2 regions of the Variovorax sp. 20P10.2.4 genome follow, and region 2 is predicted to be linked to the other one. Evidence: riboswitches for the same ligand, from Rfam matches in the RefSeq annotation. Region 2 holds a riboswitch; the other holds the start of a gene.
What was found. A riboswitch is a leader RNA that binds a small molecule or an ion and turns the genes downstream of it on or off. The one in region 2 is predicted to bind cobalamin.
Positions count from the first base shown of each region.

Region 1 (9,234 bases), on a different contig from region 2:
GGTCGGGCTTGCCGTATTCGCTGAAGCGCTGGTAGAGCGTGGGCGCGCGGAAGGCGGTGCCGGCCGAGGCGGTCACGCGCAGCTTCGGCGTGATCGCGAAGCCGTAGGCGGCGCTGCCGGTGGTCTTGCCGCCGAACTCGCTGTCGTCGTCGTGGCGCACGTTGAGCTGCAGCGAATGCGGGCCCTGCACGAAGCCGTAGCCGAGCGAGACGGCATCCTGCGAACGCTTGCGCGCCAGGCCCTTGTCGGTGCTGCTGGTGGGCGCGTTCTCGAGCCGGTCCTCGCGGCGCTCGAGCGCGGCCGTCACCAGGTGCGGACCGAAGCGCAGCTCGTTCTGGAACAGGTAGCCGCGCAGCCGGGTCTCGGTGCGGTAGTACGAGGGCATGGTGCTGTAGACCGACTGCGAATCGGTCACCTGCAGCCGGGTGCTATAGACCTCGTTCCATTGCGCCGACCAGGTCAGGCCGCCGGTGCGCAGCCGGTTGCGGCTCTGGTCGTCGAGGTAGTAGGCCGGCGGCTTGCTGCCGGACTTGGCGGCGTCGTAGCGCGCCTGCGTGTCGCTCGACAGCGCGGTGGCCTCGAGCCGCTGGCCGGGCGCGATCTGCCAGCCCAGGCGCACATTGCCCGAGGTGGTGTTGTAGCCGTCGCGGTCGGGGCTGGTGAAGCCGTCCTTGGGCAAGGTGCGCTTCTCGAGCGGCTGGATGTTGAAGCCGCGGCTCTCCTCGTGCGCCACGCCGAACGAATAGTCGAAGGCATTGGCCTTGCCGCTGATCGCGGCCTCGGTGCGCGAAAGGCCATGGCTGCCGAAGCCCACGCCGATCGAGGGCGACACGCCCTCCTCGCCACGCTTGGTGAACAGCTGGATCACGCCGCCGATGGCGTCGGAGCCGTAGACCGCGGCGGCCGGGCCGCGCAGCACCTCGATGCGGTCGATCTGCGCCAGCGGGATGCTTTCCCAGGCCGCGCCGCCGGTGGCCTGCGAGTCCACGCGCACGCCGTCGATGTAGACGGCGGTGAAGCGCGTCTCGGCGCCGCGGATGTAGACGCTGGTCGAGTTGCCCACGCCGCCGTTGCGCACGATCTGGATGCCGGCCTGACGCGCGAGCACGTCGGCCACGCCGGTGGATCCGCTGCGCTCGATGGTCTCGCGGTCGATCACCGAGACATCGGCCACCAGGTCCGACAGCGGCTGCGCGGTGCGGTTGGCCGTGACCACCGTTTCGCCGAGCGCGCCGGGCTGGGCCTGCGCCGAAGCGGCCAGCGGCAGTTGGGCCAGCAGCAGGCCGCCGAAGGCCGGCACCAAGGCCAGCGGCAGGCCGGCCAGGCGCGCGCGCAAGGAGGACGCAGAAACGCGAGCGCGCGAACGGCGCGAGAAGGAAACGCAGGAAATCATGGAGTGAGCGAACGAACGTCTATGCCCCTTGCCGGCCTCCCCGCCGGCGCCCGGGGCGCCATTGGTCCGTGCCTGCATCGCCTCGGCGAAGAGCATGCGCGAACCGCCTTGTTGGCCGGTATCCGGGCTGGCAGACCGGCCCTCGCCGCCTTCCCAGGCGCCTGTTTCAGGGCACCCAGTGGCTCGTGTGGAGAGGGTGGCGCCTTGCGGCGCCGTCTGCTTGACCGTTGCGGGGGCAGCGCAGGCGGCTTCGGTGCCGGCGCGCGGCCGGTCCCTTCACTCCTGCTTCCCGTTGAACCGCGGCGCGTGAACCACGCCGCAGGCACCAACGGGCGAGATTCTAGGCGCTGCGCCGCGCGCTTTAAGTCGAAAGTTGCGTGCGCCCGACGTTCGCCGCGTCTCGCGCACTAACATCGACGGGCTATGGGACGTCATCACCACCACCCCGCATGACCCTGCGCTCCTCGCTGCTGCTGCGCCTGCGCTCCGCCCTGCAGCGCCTGTTCGGCGTCTCGGGCTGGCAGTCGATGCTGCTGTGGTCCATCGTCGCCGGCCTGCTCGGCACGCTCGCGACCGAAGGCTTTCGCGCCGCGCTGCGCGGCTTCGAGCACCTGGTGCTCGGCCCCGGCGACAGCCTGGTCGCGATGGCGCGCGCGCTGCCGTGGTGGGCGCGCATCGCCTTCCCCGCCGCGGGCGGCCTCGTGGCCGGCGGCCTGCTCGTGCTCGCGAAGCGCGTCGCGGTGCGCAGCGCTACCTCCGACTACATGGAAGCGATCGTGCTCGGCGACGGCCGCATCCCGGTCACGCAGACGCTGGTGCGCAGCGCCTCCTCGCTCGTGAGCATCGGCACCGGCGGCTCGATCGGCCGCGAGGGCTCGATGGTGCAGCTCGCCGCATTGGCCGCCTCGCTGCTGGGCCGGGTGTTCCGCTTCCCGGTCGAGCGGCTGCGCCTGCTGGTGGCCTGCGGCGCGGCGGCCGGCCTCACGGCCGCGTACAACGCGCCGATCGCGGGCGCCTTCTTCGTCGCCGAGATCGTGCTCGGCTCGATCGTGATGGAGAGCGTGGGCCCGATCCTGATCGCGGCGGTGGTCGCCAACATCGTGATGCGCGCCCTGCCCGGCTACCAGCCGCCCTACCAGATGCCGGTGTTCCCCGAGCTGCATGGCGCGGAGATTCCGCTGTTCGCGCTGCTCGGCGTGCTGCTGGGCTTCGCGGCCGCGGGCTTCCTGCGCGCGCTGCAGGGCAGCCGGGCGCTGTTCGCGCGGCTGCCGTTCGCACTGCCGTGGCGGCTCGCGCTCGGCGGGCTCGCGATGGGGCTGGTGTCGGTGCCCTGGCCCGAGGTCTGGGGCAATGGCTACAGCGTGGTCAACGCGGTGCTGCACACGCCCTGGACCTGGACCCTGATCGCGATGGTGCTCGCGGCCAAGCTGGTCGCCACGCTGGCCACGGCCGGCTCGGGCGCGGTGGGCGGCGTGTTCACGCCCGCGCTGTTCTTCGGCTGCATGGTGGGCGCGCTGTTCGGCCATGCCGCGCAGGCGCTGTGGCCGCATGCGGTGTCGGCTCCCTATGCCTATGCGGTGGTCGGCATGGGCGCCTTTCTCGCGGGGGCCACGCAGGCGCCGCTGATGGCGATCCTCATGATCTTCGAGATGACGCTCAACTACCAGGTGATGCTGCCGCTGATGCTGGCCGGCGTGATCGCCTATTTCGTCGCGCGCTCGGCCAACGCGGGCTCGATGTACGAGATCACGCTGCGCCGCCGCGAGCAGCAGGACGAGCAGCTGCGGCTGCGCTCGCTGCACATCCGCGACCTGGTGCAGCCGGCGCAGACGGTGGTCGGCCCCGAGGCCGATCGCGAGGCGATGAGCCGGCTGTTCCTGCAGCACCCGGTGAAGTACCTCTACGTGGTCGATGCGCAGCAGCGCTACCTCGGCGTGGTGCCCCTCTCCGCGCTCGGCACGGCCGCGGCCGAGGTGCGCGCGGCGGACCTGCTGTCGCAGGCCATCGCGCCGATCACCGCCGACACCAGCCTGGGCGAGGCGCTGCAGCGCTTCCTCGAGCACCTGGGCGAGCGGCTGCCGGTGATCGAGAGCACGGCGAACCCGGTGCTGCTGGGCATGGCGGCCAAGAGCGCGTTGCTCGCCACCTACGTGCGGCTCAGCGAAGTTTGATGGCGCGGCGCGCAGGCCGCAGAATGCCGTGCCAGGCGCGGCGGGTGCCCCGGAGGACCGCCGCTTTCACGGGAAACTACAATCGCGCACCATGCCCGCCTCCAGCCCCATCGACCAGATCGCCGAGCGCGTGGAACGCCTGCTCTTGCGTCACGAAGAGGTGCAGCGCACGAACGCGCTGCTGCAGGAACAGGTCGATGCGCTGACGCGCGAGCGCGATGCGCTCAAGTCGCGGCTCGCGGCGGCGCGCACGCGGCTCGATGCGCTGCTCGAGCAGCTGCCGGCCGTACCTCCCTCCGAAGATTCCCCCGCATGAAGCAGATCGAAGTTCAGATCATGGGCCAGAGCTATCTGCTCGGCTGTCCCGATGGCGGCGAAGCGCAGTTGCGCGACGCGGTCGAACGCGTGGATGCGGCCATGTGCAAGATCCGCGACGCGGGCAAGGTCAAGGCGCGCGATCGCATCGCGGTGCTCGCCTCGCTGAACCTGGCCTTCGATCTCGCGGCGCAGGAAGCCACGGCGAAGGCCGCGCCGCCCGCCGAACCGACCACGGCCCCGGCCGCGGCACCCGCCGACGACGGCGCGGTCGATCCGAAGGCCACGCAACTGATCCACAAGCTCGACCAGGCACTGGCCGGCGACGGTCATCTGCTCTGAGCTGATCCGAGCATCAGCGCGCTTTTTTTCTCTCATTCGCAGAGATCGGCACGCACTGCAAGAACTTCGATGCAAACCTGCCCGCGCTGCAGGGATTCCACCAAAAAAACCGGGAGCCGCCCCAGCGCGAAGGCGTAAAATCGTTCCTGTCTGCGGTGCGCGTTGGGCTTTATATGTCCTTGTTCCAATGCTCTACGGAGCCGGGCTTGGTATATCGCTCGACGGGTGTGATCATCTCGCGTCAGATGAACCCGAAGTCTTGCTGCCCTCGCCCACCTGAACCCCGGTTCAGGATGCGAGTCTGGCGCCCATTCGCAGACACCTATTCCTCTTCGTTGCGCTGAGTGCGCATCGAACATCGGCGATCCCCGGCATGGCGGGATCGCCCCAAGAATCCACGCTGTATCCGCATCGATACATCCGATCCTGGCTCCTGCGCGACCGTGCGCGCCGGGCCGCAGCTACGTTTCAGATAGCATTGCGGCCCACCCCCCTCCCTTTTTCCCTCGAACCGAGGCCCGTTGCCATCGTTGCACGGCGCCCTTGCCTTACCCGAAAGTCCGTGGCGTGAACGTGACCAGCCTGCTCGACCCCCTCCTGATCGCCGAACTGGTCGCCCTCGGCCTCGGCACCGGTTTTCTCGCGGGCCTGCTCGGCATCGGCGGCGGCATGGTGATGGTGCCGTTCATCACGATCATCATGGGCCACCGCGGCGTGCCGGCCGACCTCGCGGTGAAGATGGCAATCGCGACCTCGATGGCCACCATCATCTTCACCTCGGTGTCGAGCGTGCGCGCGCACCACAAGCGCGGCGCGGTGCGCTGGGACATCGTCAAGCGCCTCGCGCCCGGCATCGTGATCGGCAGCCTCGTGGGCAGCCTCGGCATCTTCGCGCTGCTCAAGGGCACGGCGCTGGCGATCGTGTTCGCGCTGTTCGTGGGCTTCTCGGCCACGCAGATGTTCCTCGACCGCAAGCCCAAGCCCACGCGCCAGATGCCGGGCACCGCGGGCCAGCTCGGCGCGGGCGGCGCCATCGGCCTGGTCTCGGGCCTGGTCGGCGCGGGCGGCGGTTTCATCAGCGTGCCCTTCATGACCTGGTGCAACATCTCGATCCACAACGCGGTCGCCACCAGCGCCGCGCTGGGTTTTCCGATCGCGGTGGCCAACGTGGCCGGCTACGTGATCAGCGGCCAGACGGTGCAGGGCCTGCCGGCCGGCTCCTTCGGCTACATCTGGCTGCCCGCGCTCGCGGTGATCGCCGTGTGCAGCGTGCTGACCGCGCCGCTGGGCGCCAGGGCCGCGCACAACCTGCCGGTGAAGAAGCTCAAGCGCGTGTTCGCGAGCATCCTCTACCTGCTCGCGGCCTACATGCTCTGGAAGGGCCTGCGCGGCTGATCGCGCGGCCCCTTCCGACCTCCTCCACCTCCCTTTTCTCGATGCCGCGACGCGCCCCACCGGCGCGTCGTGTGCTTGCGCGCACCGCAGTTTTTCTCAACCAGCGCCAGCAAATCTCGATGGTTCGCACCGGCCGAAAGCCGGACCATTCCGTTCATGCCAACCACACGAGGAACGGACATGAGCAAGAGACTTTCGGTCGCCATCATCGGCGCCGGCATGGGCGGCCTGGCCACGGCCGCGGCGCTGCGCCGCGTCGGCATCGACGTCATGGTCTACGAACAGGCCGAGAAATTCACCCGCCTGGGCGCGGGCATCCAGATCGGCTGCAACGCGATGCAGGTGCTGCGCGGCCTGGGCCTTGAGCAACGCATGCGCGCCGAGGCCTTCTACCCGCGCTCGTGGAACAACAAGGACGCCTACACCGGCGAGGTGCGCTTCGACATGATCTTCGGCGAGACCGCCGAGCGGAAGTTCGGCGCGCCCTACCTGCTCGCGCACCGCGGCGACCTGCATGCCGCGCTGCACAGCGCCGTGCCCGACAAATTCATCCGCCGCGGCCACAAGCTCGCGGGCTTCTCGCAGGGCGACGGCGGCGTCGAGCTGCGCTTCGCCAACGGCGCCACCGTGCATGCCGACGCGATGGTGGCGGCCGACGGCGTGCACTCGCTGGTGAAGGACCAGCTGTTCGGCAGGTCCGAGCCCAACTTCACGGGCCGCATCGCCTACCGCACCACCTTCTCCGCGGCGCTGCTCGGCGGCCAGGAGATCGACCAGTGCACCAAGTGGTGGGGCAAGGACCGCCACATCGTCATCTACTACGTCAAGCCCGACCGCAGCGAGGTCTACTTCGTGACCAGCCAGCCCGAGCCCGGCTTCCGGCTCGAGTCGTGGTCCACCAAGGGCGACATCCATGCGCTGCGCGAGGCCTTCGCCGACTTCCATCCGCAGGTGCGCCACGTGCTGCAGTCCTGCCCCGAGGTCCACAAGTGGGCGCTGGTCGACCGCGACCCGCTGCCGCGCTGGAGCGAAGGCAACATCACGCTGCTCGGCGATGCCTGCCACCCGATGACGCCCTACATGGCGCAGGGCGCGGCGATGGCGATCGAGGATGCGGCGGTGCTCTCGCGCTGCCTCCAGGGCATCGACCGCGACGGCGTGGCCGAGGCCTTCCAGCGCTTCGAGGCCACGCGCAAGCCGCGCACTTCGAAAGTCCAGCTGACCTCGCGCACCAACACCTGGCTGCGCGACCCGCAGGACGCCGACTGGGTCTATGCCTACGACGCCTGGAACACGCCGCTGGCCGAGCCGGCCGTGGCCTGAAGGGAGCGACGACATGACGGACAAGACCCACACCTCGGCGAAGTTCCAGCGCGGGCTCGCCACGCGCAAGGCGGTGCTCGGTGCCGAGTATGTCGAGAAGTCGATCGCCGAGGCCGACGACTTCAGCTGGCCGATGCAGCAGCTCACCACCGAGTACTGCTGGGACGAGATCTGGAACCGGCCGGGCCTGGACCGGCGCAGCCGCAGCCTGCTGAACCTCGGCATGATCAGCGCGCTCAACCGGCCGCACGAGCTTCGGCTGCATGTGCGCGGCGCGATCAACAACGGCATCACGCCCGCCGAGCTGCAGGAGGTGTTCCTGCAGGTCGCCATCTACTGCGGCGTGCCCGCGGCGCTCGACAGCCTGCGCAACGCGCGCGAGGTGCTCAAGGAGATGAAGCTCGCCTGAAGCTTCGCCCTTTTAAAAAACATCGGAGACAACGCAATGGACAACCAGGCAATGCTGAGCCGCCGCGCGCTGCTCGCGCTCGCGGCCGCGTCGATGGGCACGCCGGCGCTCGCGCAGCCGGCCGCGTCACGCGGCAAGGTCACGAAGATCCTCGTGGGCTTTCCGCCGGGCCAGGCCACCGACATCGTGGCGCGGCTGATGGCCGAGAAGATGCAGGCCGTGACGGGCGAGAACTACATCGTCGACAACAAGCCCGGCCAGGGCGGCAGCATCGCGATGGGCCAGCTCGCGAAGTCGCCCAACGACGGCTCGGTGATGATGCTCACGCACATGTCGGCCGTGGCCACCAACCCGCACCTCTACCGCAGCGTGCCCTACGACTCGCTCAAGGACTACGAGGCGGTGGGCCTGGTCGGCGACCTGCCCTTCGTGCTGGTGTGCCACCCCTCGCTGCCCTTCACCGACGCGCAGGGGCTGGTGGCCTATGCCAAGGCCAACCCGGGCAAGCTCACCAATGCCTCCTCGGGCAACGGCACGGTGTCGCACCTCGCGATGGAGGAGCTCAAGCGGCGCGCGGGCATCGACATCGTGCACGTGCCCTACAAGGGCAGCGCGCCGGGCCTGACCGACGTGGTCGCGGGCAATGTCTCGCTGGCGCTCGAGACCGCGGCCGGCGTGCAGGCCTTCGTGCAGGGCGGCAAGCTGCGCGCGCTGGGCGCGGCCACAGCGAGCCGGCTCGACGCGCCGCTGGCCGTGCCCACGCTGATCGAGCAGGGCTTCGCCGACTTCCGCGCCTCGACCTGGCTGATGCTGCTCTATCCGGTCGGCACCTCGAAGACGCTGGTGGCCTCGACCCACGAGGCGATCGCCAAGGCGATGCGCAAGCCCGAGGTGGAGCGGCGCATGCGCAGCATCGGCGCGCTGCCGCGCTACAGCGCCAGCCCCGAGGAAGCCGCGGCCTACGTCGCCAGCGAGTTCAAGAGCTGGGGCGAGCTGGTGCGCCGCAGCGGCGTGCAGATGGACTGAGCGGCGCGCTCAGGACGCCGGGGCCTGCGAGCGCAGCCATTGCTGCATCGAGGCCTCGGTGTCGCTGCCCTCGCGCACCAGCCATTCGCAGAAGCTCTCGGTCACCGGGTCGGCATGGGCCGTGCTCGCGAAGTAGCGCCGCTGCTTGGCGGCCAGCACGCCGAAGGGCGCGCACAGCCGGCCCGCGATGATGTCGTCGAAGGCGAGGAACAGCGGCACCAGCGCGAGGCCCAGCCCGTCGATCGCGGCCTGCAGCGCGAAGTACATCTGCTCGAAGCGGATCGCGCCGCCGGGCTTGAGCCCGGCCACGCCGGCCGCCGCGAGCCAGTCCTCCCAGGCATAGGGCTCGGTGGCGAAGCTCACGAGCGTGTGCGCGGCCAGGTCGCGCGGCTCGCGCAGCCGGCCGCCGTCGAGCAGGTCGACATGGCACACCGGCAGGATCAGCTCGCTCATGAAGGGCCGCGACACGCAGTGCGGCGGCGGCTCGAGCGCGCCTGCGATCGCGATGTCGTAGCGGCCCTCGTCGAAGTTGACCGGCGCCAGCAAGGTCGTGAGCCGCAGGTCGACCTCGGGCCGCTTGCGCTGGAAGGCCGGCAGGCGCGAGAGCAGCCAGCGCATGGTGAAGGTCGGCGGCGCGTTGATGCGCAGCGCGGTCGGCACCGCCTGCTCGCGCAGCTGCATCGAGGCCACCGCCACGCGGTCGAGCGTGGCCGTCAACTCCGCGAGATAGAGGCGCCCGGCCTCGGTCAGCGCGAGCTGCGAGGAGGTGCGCCGGAACAATGGCACGCCCAGCCATTCCTCGAGCAGCGCGACCTGGCGGCTGATGGCGCCGTTGGTCACGCTCAGTTCTTCCGCGGCGC
Region 1 covers NZ_JBZAYE010000227.1:581-9,814, forward strand. Annotated here, with positions in the region: gene AC27VN_RS20755 (TonB-dependent receptor domain-containing protein) at 1-1,393, opposite strand, end outside; cobalamin riboswitch at 1,490-1,737, opposite strand; gene AC27VN_RS20760 (ClcB-like voltage-gated chloride channel protein) at 1,843-3,564, shown strand; gene AC27VN_RS20765 (hypothetical protein) at 3,656-3,880, shown strand; gene AC27VN_RS20770 (cell division protein ZapA) at 3,877-4,221, shown strand; gene AC27VN_RS20775 (sulfite exporter TauE/SafE family protein) at 4,795-5,616, shown strand; gene AC27VN_RS20780 (FAD-dependent monooxygenase) at 5,797-6,939, shown strand; gene AC27VN_RS20785 (carboxymuconolactone decarboxylase family protein) at 6,953-7,348, shown strand; gene AC27VN_RS20790 (Bug family tripartite tricarboxylate transporter substrate binding protein) at 7,385-8,374, shown strand; gene AC27VN_RS20795 (LysR substrate-binding domain-containing protein) at 8,384-9,234, opposite strand, start outside.
Region 1: another riboswitch for cobalamin. It lies ahead of AC27VN_RS20755 (TonB-dependent receptor domain-containing protein); the one in region 2 lies ahead of AC27VN_RS10350 (TonB-dependent receptor).

Region 2 (16,685 bases):
GTCCGCCGCGCGGCCTTTCAGGCCCACTTCCTTGCTGCGCGTGATCTCGGGCCGCAGGATGTCGGGCACCACCACGCCGCCGCGCGTGTTGAGCGCCACGGCCTGCGGCCGGAAGCCTTCGCTCCAGTTCGCGAACACGGCGTGCGAGGAGGCATCGCCCTGCAGGAACAGCCAGTCCACGCCGGCGCGCGGGCTGGTGTGGCTGCCTTCCTGCGCCGAGATCACCTGCGTGCCCGTGCGGCCGAGCGTCTGCTCGAAGCGGTCGTGGCGCACGCCCAGCGTGAAGCCGACCGGGCCGTACTCGAAGCGGTCCTGCAGGTAGACGCTGCGCACCTCCTGGTCGAAGCGCGAGGAGGTGATGCTGCCGCGCACGCCGCGCGGATCGTTGCGCACGTTGCTCACGGGGATGTCGTAGAACGGCCCGCGGTAGGTGGGCGCGTTGCTGAAGCTCGGCGAGTCGAGGCCCTGCCAGCCGCGCTCGAGATTGAAGCCGGCCTGGAACTCGTTGCTCCAGCCCTTGCCCGCCATCAGGTGCGTGGCCGCGAGCTCGTGGTAGACGCCGCGGTCGGCGGTGTAGCTCTCGGAATAGCCCTTGCTCACGGCCGCGGGCGGCGGAACGATGGTGATGCCGCCGGCGAAGAATCGGTTGTAGCGCGCGAAGCTGCTCAGGTGGTTGATCGACCAGCCGGCGCCGAGCTCGAAGCGGTTCTTCCACGAGAACGACTGGTAGTCACCCGTGACGTAGGAGTCGGGAATGCCGTAGTTGTCGCGCGAGGTGATGCCGAAGATCGGCTTGCCGTTGACCAGCGGCACGATCGAGCCGCGGTCGCCGCGCACGCGCGTGTCGTAGAGCTGGAAGCCGGTGGTCCAGTTGCGCGTGACGGCGAAGTCGCCGCCGACCAGCACGGCCGACTGCGCGCGGCCGGCATCGCGCTGGAAGCCGTTGTAGTCGCTGTTGGCCACGCCGATGTAGAGGTTGCCGCGCTCGAAGTCCCAGCGGTAGCGCAGGCTGCCGTCGAGGCGGCCGTAGCTGCCGATGGTGGCCGTGAGGCTGCCGCCCGCGCGCTCGGGCTTCATGAAGAACTGCGCCACGCCGCCGATCGCGTTCTTGCCATAGAGCGCCGAGGCCGGGCCCTTGATGAACTCGAGCCGGTCCACCAGGTCGGGCGCGATCAGCGTGATGTCGGCATTGCCCTGCAGCAGGCGCAGCGGCACGCCGTCCATCAGCACCAGCACGTCCTGCGTGTCGCGCAGGCCGCGGGTCTCGAAGCGCGAGTAGTAGTTGCCCTGCGTGCCGTACTGCAGGCCCGGCACGCTGCGCAGCGTGTCCTCGAGCGTGACGGCGCCCACCGCGTCGAGCTGCGCGCGTTCGACCGAATAGGTCGCGAAGGGCAGCCGCAGCGTGTCGGCTTCCTGGCGCGTGGCGGTGGAGATGGTCTTGCGGTCGCTGACGGTGGTGGGCGGCAGCGAGCCGGCGCCCTCGGCGTCCTGGGCCGAAGCGACCGAGGCGAGCAGCATGACGCCGGATCCGATGAGGGCTTGGTGGGGTCTGACGCGACCGCGCCTGGAGATGTTACGCACGTGGGGCTTCCTTCGGGCCCGCGCTCCCGCGGGCCATGAGAACAAACCGGGCGCCGATGGATGCTGCAAGCGACCGGGTCCGCGCCCACGCGTGACCGGCCCGGCTTGCCTGCACTCCCGCAGCGACCGAACGAGGCGAAGGCCGGTATCCGGGCTTGCGGAGCGCAGCGAGGCATCGAGCGATGCTTCGTTGCCGCGATCCTCGCCTTCCCATGCCGAGGCACAGTGGCCGCCGGTGCCCGCGAAGGCATCGACTGTGAGGACCGCGAATCCGCCGACCGTTGCGGGGGCAGCGCAGGAATGGGGCCCAAAGGGGCTCGTCACCTGCTTCCCGTTTAACGCCGGTCGAGGGACCGGCGCACCTTCGCGCACGCCGGCTTGGGTGATGCTTTCGTTTGCATCGGCCGGCGGGGCGGATTATAGGAGCGGGTCTCGCACCGCCCGGCGCGAAAAGCTCAGGGCGTGGGCGTGTGTGGCAGCCGCACCGTGAACACCACGTAGCCGTCGTCGTGTGCATAGCCGATGCTGCCGCGGTGCGAGCGCACGATGGCCTGCGCGATGTGCAGCCCCAGGCCCAGTCCGCCCTTGTTGCGCTCGTTGGGCACGCTGCGCTGCTTGAAGGCGCTGAACAGGTCGGGCACCAGCGCGGCGTCGATCGGCGGCGCGCGGTTGGCCACGCTGAACACCACGTGCGCGTCGACCTGCTCGAGCCGGATGCGCACCGCCTCGCCGGGCAGGCCGTGATGGCGCGCATTGCTCACCAGGTTGCCGACCAGCTGCGCCATGCGGTCGGGGTCGGCCAGCACGGGCAGCGTCTTGGGTGCCTCGAGCTCGAGCTGCGAACCGGGGTAGGCGGTGCGCGACTCGTCGACCGCGTCCTCCAGCAGCCGCGCCAGGTCGATCTGCACCGGCACCATCTGCAGGCCCATGCCGCTTTGCAGGCGCGAGGCATCGAGCACCTGGCCGATCAGCCGCGCCATGCGGCTGCTCGAGGTCTGGATGCGCTGGCCCAGCCGCGCGCCGGCGTTGCTGCCGTCGGGCAGGCTGCGCTCGAGCAGCTTGGCCGCCATCGTGATCGACTGCAGCGGGTCGCGCAGGTCGTGGCCGAGCACGGCCAGCAGCTCGGTGCGGGCCTTGTAGGTGTCGGCCAGCCGCGCCGCGCTGGCGCGGATCAGCTCGTCGCGCAGCTGGCGCGCGAAGTCGAGGTCGTTGGCGCCCCAGGGCACGCTGGTGTCGCGCACCGTCTGCTTCCAGACGTCGAAGGAGCCGCGCGGCGTGAGCCGCGGCCCGAGCGGGCCGCTCACGTAATGCTTCTCGGGCTTGCCGCCCCAGCTGATGGTCTCGACCTGTTCCTTGCGCGCGAGCACCAGCCAGCCGTTGTCGATCGCGTCGAAGCGCAGCGCGAGAAAGCCGCACCACACGCCGCTCAGCGAACGCAGGTTCTCGGGCAGTTGCTCGCGCTCGTGCAGCGCCACGATCTGGTCGCCGTTCGTCGAGGCGCTGAGCCACTGGATCAGCGCCGCCGCGGCCTCGCGCGGCATGTCGCCTTCCACGTGCAGCCGCGACTGCTCGGCGATGACCGCCGTCTGCGCGTCGAAGGCATCGGCCAGCGGGCGCGCCAGGCCGATCAGCGCGCTGAAGGTGTCCTCGGCATGCAGCACGGCCTCGATCAGCGAGCCGCGCAGCTGCGCCGCGTTCGAGGCCCGGCCCGCCTGTTCGCGCGCCAGCAGGCTCTGCACGTTCGAGGCCAGCACCTGCGCGAGCACGTCGCAGGCCATGCGGATGGCGTAGGGCACCTGGTGGGCGCTGCGATGGTGGCAGGCCAGCATGCCCCAGAGCTGGCCGTTGATGACGATCGAGATGCTCATCGACGCGCCCACGCCCATGTTGCGCAGGTACTCGATGTGGATCGGCGACACGCTGCGCAGCGTGCAGTGGCTCATGTCCAGCGGCGGCAGCTGCGGATCGGCCACGTCGAGCCCGACCGGCGCCGACTGCACGTCCGCGATCAGGCGCAGGGTGTTGATCACGTAGAGCCGGCGCGCCTGCGCCGGGATGTCGCTGGCCGGATAGCGGCGGCCCACGAAGGGCTCGAGCGCCTCGTGGCGGCGCTCGGCCACCACCTCGCCGCTGTCGTCGTGGCGGAAGCGGTAGGCCATCACGCGGTCGAAGCCCGTGAGTTGCCGCACGGCCTCCACCGAGAGATTGAGCAGGCCGTCGATCGAGCCCTGGCGCTTGAGCCGGTCCATCGCGCGGTGCGCCTTGAGCGCGAAGTCCGACACCGCGTCCGCCGTGGCGTCGCGGGCTTCGAACTCGGCCACCAGCTCGTAGCCGACGCGGTGCAGGATCAGGTCGAAGCGGCGCTCGCCGAGCGTCACCTCGAGGTTGATCGGCGAGCCCTCGCCGGTATCGACCGCGACGCCGTTGGCCTCGTGCAGCGCCTCGTGCACCAGCGCGTCGCCCATGAAATGGCTGCTCGACAGCCGTTCGCCCAGGGCGGGCGCCGTGTCGCCGAGCAGCGCGCGGGCATTGGCGCTGACGCGCGTCAGCGTGAGGGTGGAGGCGTCGAACGCGAACAGTGCGCCATGGTGCTGCACCAGGCCCGGGATGTGGATGGGCTCGCTGTCGCAGTTGGCCAGCGTGACGGGCTGCGTGGTCGTGGGTTGGGGCGGCCGTTCCAAGTGGCGGGAGGCGCTTTGCGTGTTGAGGGAGACGAGGGCCACGCTCGGTGCGTGGGCGGATGGAGGGCCGACATGGCATTTTGCCTGACGGCGCGGCGGCGCCAAACGGGCCTTCCCGGGCGAAAATGGCGCCGGGCCTCCCTCCGATGCCCGCACTCCCTGAAAGACAACCTGCATGCAATCTGCCGACGCGGCGACCTTCGACGAGGCCTACTACCGGCGCTACTACTTCGACAAGAAAACGAAGGTGGTCGACCCGCAGCACGCCGAGCGCCTCGCGGCCTTCGTCTGTTCGTACCTCAAGTACCTGCGCGTGCCCGTGCGGCGCGTGCTCGACATGGGCTGCGGCATCGGCCACTGGCGCGATGCCATCGCGTTGCATTTTCCGAAGGCCAGCTACCACGGCGTGGAGTTCAGCGAATACCTGTGCGAGCGCTACGGCTGGGAACGGGGCTCGGTGGTCGACTACCGTGCCAGGGAGCGCTTCGACCTCGTGATCTGCCAGGGCGTGCTGGCCTACCTCGAACCCTCCGACCTCAAGACCGCGCTGCGCAACCTGGGGTCGCTCAGCGCGGGCGCGCTCTACCTCGAGGCCGTGACGCAGGAGGATTTCGAGCAGGACGTGGTCGACGAGGACCTCAGCGACCCGCGGCTGTTCCGCCACCGTGCGCAGGTGTATCGGCGCGGGCTGACGCGCGGCTTCAAGGAAATGGGCGGCGGCGTGTGGCTGAGCCGCCAGGCGGAGGTGCCGACCTTCGCGCTGGAGTGCGCCGACGCCTGACCCGTGGCGCGCCCGCTCAGGGCTCGGCGAAGAACTGGCTCGGCGTCTGCCCGAAGTGCTTGCGGAACATGGTCGCGAAGGCGCCGGGGCTGTCGTAGCCCAGGCGCAGCGCGATGTCGATGATCTTCTCGCCATCGGCCAGCAGCTCCAGCGCGCGCAGCAGCCGGGCCTGCTGGCGCCACTGGCCGAAGGTCATGCCGGTCTCCTTCATGAACAGGCGCTGGATGGTCTTCACGTCGAGCGACAGCCGCTCGGCCCAGTCGGCCAGGGTGGAGGCATCGTCCAGGCGCTGTTGCAGCGGTTCGCAGATGCGCAGCAGCCGCGGATCGGCGGGCATCTGCAGGTGCAGCGGCAGCACGGGCAGGCTGCGCAGCTCGTCGAGGATGAAGCGCATCAGCCGGCCGTCGCGGGTGCCGGGCGCATAGGGTTGCTTCACCTCCATCGCCGCGCGGATCAGCTCGCGCAGCAGCGGTGGAATGCCCACGGCCTGCGTCGTCGTCAGGGTCCGGGGCGCCACCTCGGGCTTCACCAGCAGGCTGCGCATGTGGACCTCGCCGACGCAGCGAATCTCGTGCGCCATGCCCGCGGCCATCCAGATGGCGCGCGTGGGCGGCACCACCCAGCGGCCGGCCTCGGCCTGCACCACCATCACGCCGCGCAAGGCATAGATCAGCTGGTGCTTGGTGTGCTGGTGCGACCGGATGTGCCAGCCGGCGGGGTAGTCGGTGGCGCGGCCCGCGATCGGCGAGGACTCGCCCTCGATCTCGCGCAGCACCTCGGGCAATGACTTGGGACGGCGCGGGAGGTTCATGTCCTTTTTGCGAAAGGTGTTGGTCGGTTGGCGCAAGACAGGCGAGGCGCATCCTCCCATAATTCCGGGGCGCCGGCGGCCCGTTCCTCCCGAACTCGCGCTCCTCGTGCCCTCGTGCCGGCCGGTCCCGTCTCCCCAGTGTGAAAGTCCCCATGCCGCCTTCCGCGACCGCCCCCATCGAATCCCAGGCCACGCCCGCTGGCGCCGCCGCCAGTCCCGCGAAGGCCAAGCCGGCCTTCGGCATCCTGGGCGCCATCAGCAGCGCGCACATGGTCAACGACATGATGCAGTCGCTGATCCTCGCGATGTACCCGATCCTCAAGGGCGCGTTCTCGCTGAGCTTCGCGCAGATCGGCCTGATCACGCTGACCTACCAGCTGACGGCCTCGCTGCTGCAGCCGCTGATCGGCCTGTTCACCGACCGGCGCCCGCAGCCCTACTCGCTGCCCATCGGCATGACGGCCACGCTCATCGGCCTCTTGCTGCTGGCCTTCGCGCCCAGCTTCGGCATCGTGCTGCTGGCCGCGGCCTTCGTGGGGCTCGGCTCGTCGATCTTCCATCCGGAGTCCTCGCGCATCGCACGGCTCGCCTCGGGTGGCCAGCACGGGCTCGCGCAATCGGTGTTCCAGGTCGGCGGCAACCTCGGCACGGCCATCGGGCCGCTGCTCGCGGCCGCGGTCATCGTGCCCTTCGGCCAGCACAGCGTGGCCTGGTTCGGCCTGGCCGCGCTGCTGGGCATCGGCCTGCTGCTGCAGGTGAGCCGCTGGTATGCCTTCCATCACGTCACGGCCGGCGTGCGCAAGAAGGGCGCGGTCGAGTCGCCCTATCCGCGCCGGGTGGTGCTCGGCGCCATCACGGTGCTGCTGGTGCTGATCTTCTCGAAGTACTTCTACGTGGCGGGCATCAGCAGCTTCTACACCTTCTACCTGATGGACCGCTTCGGCCTCACGGTGCAGAGCGCGCAGCTGCACCTGTTCTTCTTCCTGTTCGCCTCGGCCGTGGGCACGGTGCTCGGCGGGCCGGTCGGCGACCGCATCGGCCGCAAGCCGGTGATCTGGGTGTCGATCCTGGGCGTGGCGCCGTTCGCGCTGCTGCTGCCGCATGCGGACCTGTTCTGGACCACCACGCTGACCATCGTCATCGGGCTGGTGCTGTCCTCGGCCTTCTCGGCCATCCTCGTCTACGCGCAGGAGCTGATGCCGGGCAAGGTCGGCATGGTCTCGGGGCTGTTCTTCGGCTTCGCCTTCGGCATGGGCGGCCTGGGCGCCGCGGTGCTGGGCCTGCTGGCCGACCACACCAGCATCGCCTTCGTCTATCAGGCGATCGCCTATCTGCCGCTGCTCGGCGTGGTCGCGGCGCTGTTGCCCGGAAAATCGCGCAAGTCCTAGCTCCCCCTTGTCCGCTGCATGCCCTCCACCCGAATCTTTCGCGGCGCCGATGCGCTGATCGAATGCCTGCGCGCGGCCCGCGTCGCGCGCATCTTCACCCTCTCGGGCAACCACGTCATGCCGGTGTTCGACGCGGCCTTCGGCTCGGGCATCGAACTCGTGCACGTGCGCCACGAGGCCAGCGCCGTGCACATGGCCGATGCCTGGTCGCGGGTGTCGGGCGAGGTCGGCATCGCGCTGGTCACCGGCGGTCCCGGCCATGCGAATGCCGTGGCCGCGCTCTACACCGCGCAGATGGCCGAGGCGCCGGTGGTGCTGCTGTCGGGCCATGCGCCGAACGACCAGCTGGGCCAGGGCGCGTTCCAGGAGATGCGCCAGGCCGACATGGCCGAGCCGGTCTGCAAGGCCGCGTGGCGCTGCGCCAGTGCCGACGCGGTGACGGGCGATGTGGCCAAGGCCATCCGTATCGCGAAGTCGGGGCGGCCCGGCCCGGTGCACCTGAGCCTGCCGAGCGATGTGCTCGAGGGCGCGGCCACCGTGCCCGCTTTCGGCCCGGAAGCCTTCGCGCCCGAGCCGCGGCTGCTGGACCCGACGCTCGCGACCGAGCTGGCCCGGCAGCTCGCCGAGGCCGAGCGCCCGCTGATCCTCGCGGGCCCGTCCTGCCTCACGCGCGATGGGCGCGCGCTGATCGCCGCGCTGGAGCAGGCCACGGGCGTGCCGGTCGCCGGCATGGAGAGCCCGCGCGGCATCGGCGATGCGAGCCTCGGCGCCTTCGCGCAGCTGCTGGCGCGCGCGGACTGCGTGCTGCTGCTGGGCAAGCGGCTGGACTTCACGCTGAAGTTCGGCGCCGCGTTGGCCGCCGATGCGAAGGTCCACCAGATCGATCCCGATGCCGATGAACTCGCGCGCAGCCGCCGTGCCCTCGGCGAGCGCCTGCGCACCGAAGCGCAGGCCGATGCCTGGCTCGCGATGCAGGCGCTGACCGCGGCCGCGGCTGGCGCCCGGGATCCTTCGTGGCTGCAGGAAGCGCACGCGTGGCTCGCCTATCGCCCCGCCGCCTGGAACGACGCGCGCGCCTCGCTGCCGCAGCGCCTGCACCCGGTACAGATGCTGCGGCCGCTGCAGGCCCTGCTCGACAGCCATCCCGAGTCGGTGCTGGTCTGCGATGGCGGCGAGATCGGCCAGTGGGCCATGGCCTGCCTGAGTGCGCCGCACCGCGTCAACAACGGCGTGGCGGGCGCGATCGGCGCCGGGCTCGCCTATGCGCTCGGCGCGCGTTGCGCGCAGCCCGAGGCGCCGGTGATCGCCGTCATGGGCGACGGCACCGTGGGCTTCCACATCGCCGAGTTCGATACCGCCATCCGGCACCGCCTGCCCTTCGTGGCGGTGGTGGGCAACGACGCGCGCTGGAACGCCGAATACCAGATCCAGCTGCGCGACTACGGGCCCGAGCGGCTGATCGGTTGCGAGCTGCAGCCCACGCGCTACGACGCGGTGGCGCAGGCCTTCGGCGCGCACGGCGAGCTGGTCACCGAGGCCGATGCACTGCCCGACGCGGCACGGCGCGCGATCGCGAGCGGCAAGCCCGCTTGCCTCAACGTGATGATCGAGGGATTGCCCGCGCCGCAGATCCGGCGCGAGGCTTGAGGCGTCGCGGGCCACGGGCGCCCGAAGTCATTCAATTGGCGCCGCAGGGATAGTGCGGTCCATTCCAGCGCGATCAAGAATTTCACGGCCTCTGGAAGAAGGCGTGGTCCCCGCTCCGGCTCAGGCGTGGGGTCTTGTGAATTCGAACCGATCACGTTGGAGACACATCTTGACCAAGACAGAGAACCTCGCGCGGTGGATCCGCGCGCTGCTCGTGGCGCTGGCCTGCGGCGCACTCGCCTCGTGGGCCCAGGCGGCCCCCGACATTGCCAACACCCTCGTGCGCACCTGCTCGAATCAACTCGAGGGTTCGCAGTACGGCGACGCCGTGCTCAACGATTTCCGCGGCAGCCGCTTCCCTTCGCCGAAGACCGGCGGCTTCAAGGTCACGTCCGTCCAGCAGGTCTGGCTCGCGCTGCCGGCCTATTGCCTGGTCAAGGGCACGATCCAGCCCACCTCGCCCGGCGGCGTCGACCCGGCCGTGAAGGACCCGAGCTACCGCGTGCGCGACATCAACTACCAGATCTACATCCCGGCGCAGTGGAACGGCAAGTTCGTGCAGCTCGGCGGCGGCGGCTTCGCCTGGAAGTCCGACGTGGTCGCCGCCGGCACGCAGACCAGCCAGCAGTTCGCGCTGCCGCTGCAGGGCATGGCGCTGGCCAACTACGCCGTGGTGCTCAGCGACGCGGGCGCCGACGGCTCGAACGGTGCCTTCGATCCCGACTTCGTGCGCCCGGGCCGCAACCTCGCCGATGTCGCGAGGCAGGAGATGGTGAAGAACTTCGGGCAGGACTCGATCAAGAAATCGCTCGACGTTGGCCTGTACCTGCTCAAGAAGCTCACCGGCGCCGCGCCCACCGACACCTACTTCGTCGGCATCTCCACCGGCGGCCGGCAGGCGCTCAAGGCCATCGCCAACTGGCCCGATGCCTACGACGGCATCGTCGCGGGCGCGCCACCGGTCGACGAGACCAACCTGCTGAAGACCCTGCAGGTGCCCGACACCGTCAACGACTGGACCACCAACTGGGCCAGCGCCTCCGCCATGCTCACCAGCCTGTTCGGCCAGGACGTGTCGCCCCAGACCCTGAGCGACGGCCTGGGCGCGACCTCGCGCTACCTGGCCGACGTCGCGATCGAATCGGGCGCCGACTACGACGGCTACCACCGGCTGCTCGACCAACTGGCCCCGGTGTGGAACGTGCGGCCCGCCGAGCTCGTGCCCTTCCTGCGCATGTCGGCGCGGCAGAAGAGGGATGGCGGCAAGGGCAAGAAGATCGTGATCTACCAGGGCACCTCCGACTTCCTCGTGCCCTGCACACAGGCCGGCGAATTCGTCAGGCAGCTGAACGGCCTGCCCGCAGGCGGCCAGGTCGCGGCCGCCGACATCCGCAACACCGTGCGCGCCTATTTCGTCGAGGACTACAGCCACGGCTTCTACAACACGAATGCGGTGCTCAAGCGGCTCGGCCTCACGCCCCTGCAGCTGAACTGGAACGCGCTGGCCGATCTCGACCGCTGGGTGCGTGACGACCAGGCGCGGGGTGGTGCGCCTTCGCTGGCGCGCAATGCTTCGGGGGAGATTCCTACGGCGCAGGCCTTGAGTGCTTGGAGGTGCGTCGCGGCGCCCTGAGGGGCGTCATCGGCTTACGCAACATTCTTTGACCACTGCGCGCGCAGCGTTGTTCAAAGTTCATGCGCTGAAAGTCAACTTCCTAGGATGTTGCTGGCCCATCGCCCTCCGCGCAATCCCTTTGCCACGGTCACTTTCACGGATTGAAGTGCGAGCGATTGACGGTGCTGTTGTGATAGCAAAGGTTATTGCAATGGCAGAGTTCATCACTGCAGCAGCAGATGGGCCGACCTCCGCCCACCTGCTGTTGCCGCTGCTTCAGCGTAAGCGCGCGGCTATGTCATCGAAACCGAAAGCATGCGCACGCGGCTAGACTTTCGCTATCGGTCAACTGCGGGAATTCGAACCAGCCGCCCAACCGGAAAGAAGACGATGGGGTATGACCTGAACTTGTGTACCGTGAGCGATAGGCAGTTGGACCATTTGAGGGTCAATACTTCGCACACGCGCGATTTCATCGACGGCAGGCGCCCGAGGATGACCACAACCGGGGAAGTCGATGTCGAGGCCGGATGCGCTTGGCCGGAATCGGCAGCCGCCCGCACGGAGCTGTACTCAAGGGGCGGGCTCTATTTCATCCTCAACGGAACTACAGCCAAGGTTGATGGCGTCACGAACTTTCCCAACGTTGGAGGGCGATACCGCGGAGAGATGCTTGGGCTGGCGGTCGAGCTTGGTGAAGTGGGGCTTGGGCATGCGCACGCGTTTCGGGCCGCACAGGTCGTCGAGCTCAGAGCAGCATTGCGCGACCTGGATGTGGCCACGGTGGAAGCGCGGGCGCGCGCCCACGCTTGCGACGTCGAAAGCGATGAGCAAGAGCTTGCGCGCGATGCCGTCGCAGACGTCAATGCCTTGCGCGAGTTTCTTGACCGCGCCTGCGGCACGCAACTCGGCATGATGTGGTTCTGGGCCTAGAGAGCCTCGCGGCCACGACCAGAAATTCAACCAGTCCCCTCAAACGCGCGCTGGCGAAAGCGGACAAAGCCGAGGCCTCACCCCATGCTTTCAATCCGAATTGATCAGTTTGAGTTCGACTATCCAGACGCCGAAGAGAAACTCGAGATTGATGTCTCGAAACGATCAAGGTATCCACACCCGGATGTGAAAGCGTTTGCCGGGTCGACCATCGGTGTTCCAGCCGCCTCGGCGCTACCTGAGCCCGTGCCCTTCTATCGGGTGGCGGAACGAGGAAGCATCAGCGAATATCTCAAGCGTTTCGCCAGGATCGATGTACCCCGACACTGCGACTGGGCCACGCACATCCTTTCCGGGGAGTCATGGGATGAAGTTCACCTCATCATTTGCATGCCGGACGCATTTGTTCGCTATCACTGGTCCACAAGTGCATGAACGAGGAAGATCATTCGTTTGGCCGGTCGCTACAGAATGTGCGGCAGCCCCGGGATATGCGACTGGGAAGCTCCCAACAAAGCCCTGGAAGGCACTCGCGATCGAATCAGTTCGAATTCCCCACGGTCCTAAAAACGGCAGACCCTCATGAACCTCACGGAACACCAACAACGTTTGCTTGATGAAGCTGAGAGCTGGGTGAAACGGCTGCTGGAGACAAATGGCCGTCTCGACGTGTTCGGCATCGCGGAAATGCCCGGCGGAAAGATGTCCGTTGTGCAATCGCCCATCGAGAGTGACGACTGGGAACGGGCACTGAAGCGGACCGTCGCGGAACTGACCGGCCTTGCACTCCGGCGCGAAATCATCGCGAGCGTGGTCATCACTCCTCTGACTGATGACTCCAACGGCGTGGTGATGTTGGATGTCGAAAGCCGTGAGGACGGCCGGCTGACGGTTCGCCTCATGCTGAAGAAAAAAATGTTCGGCGGATGGACTTTGATCGACAGGAAATTCGAGGCGCAAGAGAGGGGTATCTTCAAGATTCAGGAGTCGACACGGGCGAGCAATCCTGATATTCGGTCCTTCACACGCGACGATCTGAACCTCGTCTATCCCTACATAGTCCCCAAGTCCTGGGTTGACTACGCGGGCAAGGATGCGTTGGTGACATGGGAGTTCTCAGAGGATGTCCGCATGGTCCTTGTCATAGACAGGTTGGGAACCGTGCAGAACGTCAGGCCTCAAGACCTTGAAAAGGTGCACGAAACGCCGGATAGCCTCTTCGAGATAGCTACGGAGAACTTGTCCAAATCGTTCCAACAGCAAGAGTTCGAGATCGGAGGCGCCACGCTGCTGGACGGGCGTGAGGTTGGCTATTCCCGCGGGAGCTGGATGGCGCCGGCCGGCGGATTGATGTTGAGCGCGCTTTATCAAGGCCTGCAGCAGCAGTTCAAGCAGGACGAATTTGCCGCAATCGCGGTCAATCAACAGTTTCTGCTGGCCTTCCCCCTGGACGAAGACACCCTGAATTCGGACTCACTGCGACTGGCTGTCGATGACGAGTGGCGTGCACCGAAACCGATCTCTCAGTCTTGGCTCCTGTTGGACGGGCAGTGGCCTCGCGAGTATCCCTATACGCCGACCTTCGGGCCTAATAAAACCGCAATGCATTGAAAGCAGCGGTAGATTTATTTCAACACGTGCGGGCTATCGACCAGAAGCGGGCATCCATGAACTACTCAAGACTACGCCCTAAATCGGAAAGAGAACTCAGGCAAGAAGAGTTGCTTGCACGGCTTAAACAGCGGGGAGGACCGGAGCCCGGGGTCTGCCTTACGCAGGACGCTCCCCTTGACGAGCAGGTTGCCATTAGAGAGCTGACGCTCGACGCTGAAGGCCGGGTTGTCGGCGTCTCAGAGTTCGCGCTCTCTCCGAAGACTGGATCGGGTGAAACCAGCATTACGGACCCGCTCAAACAAGAGCTTGAGCGCCTGCTGGCCGCGGCGGGCGATGAAGGTGTTGTGTGCGGCGACAACGGTCGCCGAGCCAGTCGAGAGGAACTCGAAGAATGGCTGTTGCTCATCGGCCTGCCAGTGTTCAGATACTCTCGGGGCTGACGTTTGCTTTGGGCCCGCAGCAGTCCTTGCTAGCATGTCCGATTTCGGCCAACTGCGGTCGTCGGAACCAGCAAGCCAACCTATGACATTTCTATGGCGAACTCCTGAGGCCGGTTCTGATGGCCTCATCGGCACATATTCGCGCTCGAACACCTTGGACCGGTTTGACTTCCGCAATGGGAAGCACATTGAGTTCAGCGGGACGGCGCCGGTCCTGAGATTTGATGGGCGGACCCGCGACCTTATGGCCTTTGACTGCCTGTCAAACACGGCGGCACCCATGGTAAGCCAACGCATGGCACAAGTACTGCACGACGCCTGTCCGCAAGACATTCAGCTTGTGCCAGCACGAATCGAAGCAGCGGACGGTGACCTGGATGGATGGTCCTTGCTCAATGTGACTGCAACGGTGCTCGCCATCAATCACAAGAAATCAGCGTACACGACGGTCCCGGGAACGCAAGAAATCATGAGCTTCCGGCATCTCGAATACCTCGAGGGCTGTTTGAACGAGCACCAACTTGCGCGTGACGCGGAGTATCTCGGCCACTTGCTTGTGAGCGACTCATTGGCACACACTCTGTCAGGTTTCGCCGGTGTCTCATTTGAACGGCCTCAGGAGGTCTACTACCAGACCATGAGCCGACGCTGGAACTCAGCCAACGATGCCCGGTGAACAGCCGAAATGAATGACCGCTTGCCGAAAATCCGTACGCTGGCTTAGGGCCCGCTCAAGCCGGTAGCGCGACCGGCTACAGTCGGCCAAAAGGAGCCATCCGTTTCGATGGTTCGATTTCACAGAAGGAAAGAGATGGATGCCCAAGAGCCGAGCGCGGCGTGTAGGGAGGTAATTCTGGAGTGGTCGACGCTTTCGGAGCTACCGGATTTTGCTGAGAGACGGCTGAGTTACGGCAATAGCGATGGCGGGTTTGGTGTCATCTATCCGGAAGGCTTGGATGAGTATGACATCGAGGTTGAGGGCATTCGTATTCCAACCGGTTCGCTTCTTATCTATGGTTGGGCGTTCGCCAGTCCTCCAGGATATGAAGTGCTCGTTGATGAGAAGTTATACCTTGGCACTCTCCGTGATGTATTGTGGGAACGTGGGCTCATTGCTGGTGCGGAAAGAGTCGCTGCGCTGCTGAACGGGCAAAGCCAGTTCTCTAGGTAATGCGCGAAGGAGTATTAGCACTTGCTAAGCCGCCAGTCGAGTCAATGCCTCACCGAATCGGCGCGCGGCAGCGTTGCAGGCACTTTTGAGCGACCGCTTTTTGCCTTATCGAATGTCGGCTTCGGGCCCGAAGCCGAAGGTCGATTCGCTCCAAAGCGGCCTCTCGCCTAGTCGTTCGAGTGGCGGGGCGAGGCAGATTGCCGTCCTCTAAAAAGCCTCAATCCTGCTGAGCTGCACGGCGCCATAAGTCCTCAAACTCTGCGAGGCTCGCGCAAGGCGAAACCCTTGAGGGTGGAAGGAGCTACGCGCGCCAAGTACCTTCACCCGCATGCAGCAGCGCAAAGGAATGGGGATGGATCAAGAAGCCGTACAGTTTTCCTCCCCCTGAAAGCGGCTCCGGCGTCTTGTCGGCTGTGAAGTAGCTGACCACCAAGACCGTTTCTGCATCCGCGAGCGCAGCTCGCAGCGCGACGCGCTCTTCGTCAGTCATGCGTACACGCTCGATAAAGCTTTTTTGAGAGCTGAAGATGTCGCTCTCACAGTACACGTGAGCGGTAGTGCCTGCCCAAAGCGGGTGTTCCGAGACAACGCTTCTTGCCCTGTCCGCGTCAGATGAGCTCACCTCTTGACTCATGTCTACTCCATCGATTGAACGTCCGGTCTTGGCCGCATTGTTCCGGCTCGGCGAACGGCCGGTTCTGGCCGGCTCCGGCTATTGGTCGCATTCTGCCGTGCTCGCCACCAGCGACGCGGCAGCAGTTCGTCAGCCGGTGGCAGGTATGCGAGTGGATGCGCGCCAGCACGCTGCGCAGGCATCCCCACGAGTCCCGGCCGTCGAGCTCGGCAGCCCGCACCAGGCTCATCATCGCCGCCGCGCGCCGCAGGCGACTGGCTGTCCACGAACAGCCAGTTCCTCGTGCCGACTTTCCAGTGCTTGATCTATCGGTCGATCAGGTTGTCGTCGATGAATACCGCACCGTCCTGCAGGTGCAGGACTTCCAGGGGCCAGCGCCCGTCATCGCGCCTCTCCTTCGCGAACGCCGGCGCGGCCGATCGCCGGCACTTCTCGACCTCGCGTGAAAGTGCACGAACCTCGATCAGTTCGGATCAACGACTTTGACCAACTCGCAGCAAAGTGACTTCCCACAACCGTCATGCGACACGACAAGGCCTGAAAAAGATCCGCCCTGGATCGTCTCGGAAGCCGCATCGCCCACGCCCTCAGCGCACGTCGTCGAACGCCGCATCGATCTCCTCGACCCGCATCGCCGCATAGCTCGCCGCCGAGCCGCCCAGGTCCCACACCGCCTCGCCGCGCTCGACTGCGCGCGCCATCTCTTCTTCCTTGCGCATGCGCGCAAGGGCCGCCTCGACGACCTCGCCGGCGTCGCGGCGCGGCACGCAGACCACGCCGTCGCCGTCGGCCATGACGAGGTCGCCGGGCTGCACCAGCACGCCGTCGCAGACCACCGGCGTGTTGACGAAGCCATGGCCGCACTTGTCGGGATGGATCGAGAGGACGTGGGTGGACCAGACGGGCAGGCCCAGCGCCTCCACCGTGTCGGTGTCGCGCACGCAGCCCTGCACCACCACGCCCGCGAGGCCCTTGCGCAGCGCATAGCGTGCCGCCATGTCGCCCCATTGGGCGCCCGAGGTCTCGGCGTCGCAGACCACCACGAGCACGTCGCCGGGCTGCGCGAGATAGAGCGCGCGGTGCATCATCAGGTTGTCGCCGGGCGCGCAGAAGGCCGTGACGGCCGGGCCCGCGATGCGTGCGCCCTTCTGGATCGGCCGCATGCGGCTGGACATCAGGCCGCCGATGCCGCGCGGCGCGGCCGCCTCGTGCAGGTCGGACACCGTGGCCTCGCGCGCCTTCGCGCACAGGGCCGCTTCCACGCGATTGACGCGCAGGAACACTCTGGAGCTGTTCACGGTCGCTCCCCGTTCAGTGCGGCACGCAGTAGGCGCCGGCCGCGAGACGGAAGGTGGTGCGCTTCATCAGCCGCGGCTGGTTGAGCTGCAT
Region 2 covers NZ_JBZAYE010000075.1:2,037-18,721, reverse strand. Annotated here, with positions in the region: gene AC27VN_RS10350 (TonB-dependent receptor) at 1-1,518, opposite strand, end outside; cobalamin riboswitch at 1,706-1,962, opposite strand; gene AC27VN_RS10345 (ATP-binding protein) at 2,037-4,262, opposite strand; gene AC27VN_RS10340 (class I SAM-dependent methyltransferase) at 4,438-5,043, shown strand; gene AC27VN_RS10335 (AraC family transcriptional regulator) at 5,060-5,854, opposite strand; gene AC27VN_RS10330 (MFS transporter) at 6,007-7,242, shown strand; gene AC27VN_RS10325 (thiamine pyrophosphate-binding protein) at 7,261-8,889, shown strand; gene AC27VN_RS10320 (tannase/feruloyl esterase family alpha/beta hydrolase) at 9,059-10,522, shown strand; gene AC27VN_RS10315 (hypothetical protein) at 10,895-11,437, shown strand; gene AC27VN_RS10310 (hypothetical protein) at 11,522-11,872, shown strand; gene AC27VN_RS10305 (hypothetical protein) at 12,020-13,048, shown strand; gene AC27VN_RS10300 (hypothetical protein) at 13,105-13,491, shown strand; gene AC27VN_RS10295 (hypothetical protein) at 13,526-14,167, shown strand; gene AC27VN_RS10290 (hypothetical protein) at 14,303-14,662, shown strand; gene AC27VN_RS10285 (hypothetical protein) at 14,964-15,152, opposite strand; gene AC27VN_RS10280 (hypothetical protein) at 15,452-15,742, shown strand; gene AC27VN_RS10275 (4-carboxy-4-hydroxy-2-oxoadipate aldolase/oxaloacetate decarboxylase) at 15,884-16,594, opposite strand; gene AC27VN_RS10270 (TauD/TfdA dioxygenase family protein) at 16,608-16,685, opposite strand, start outside.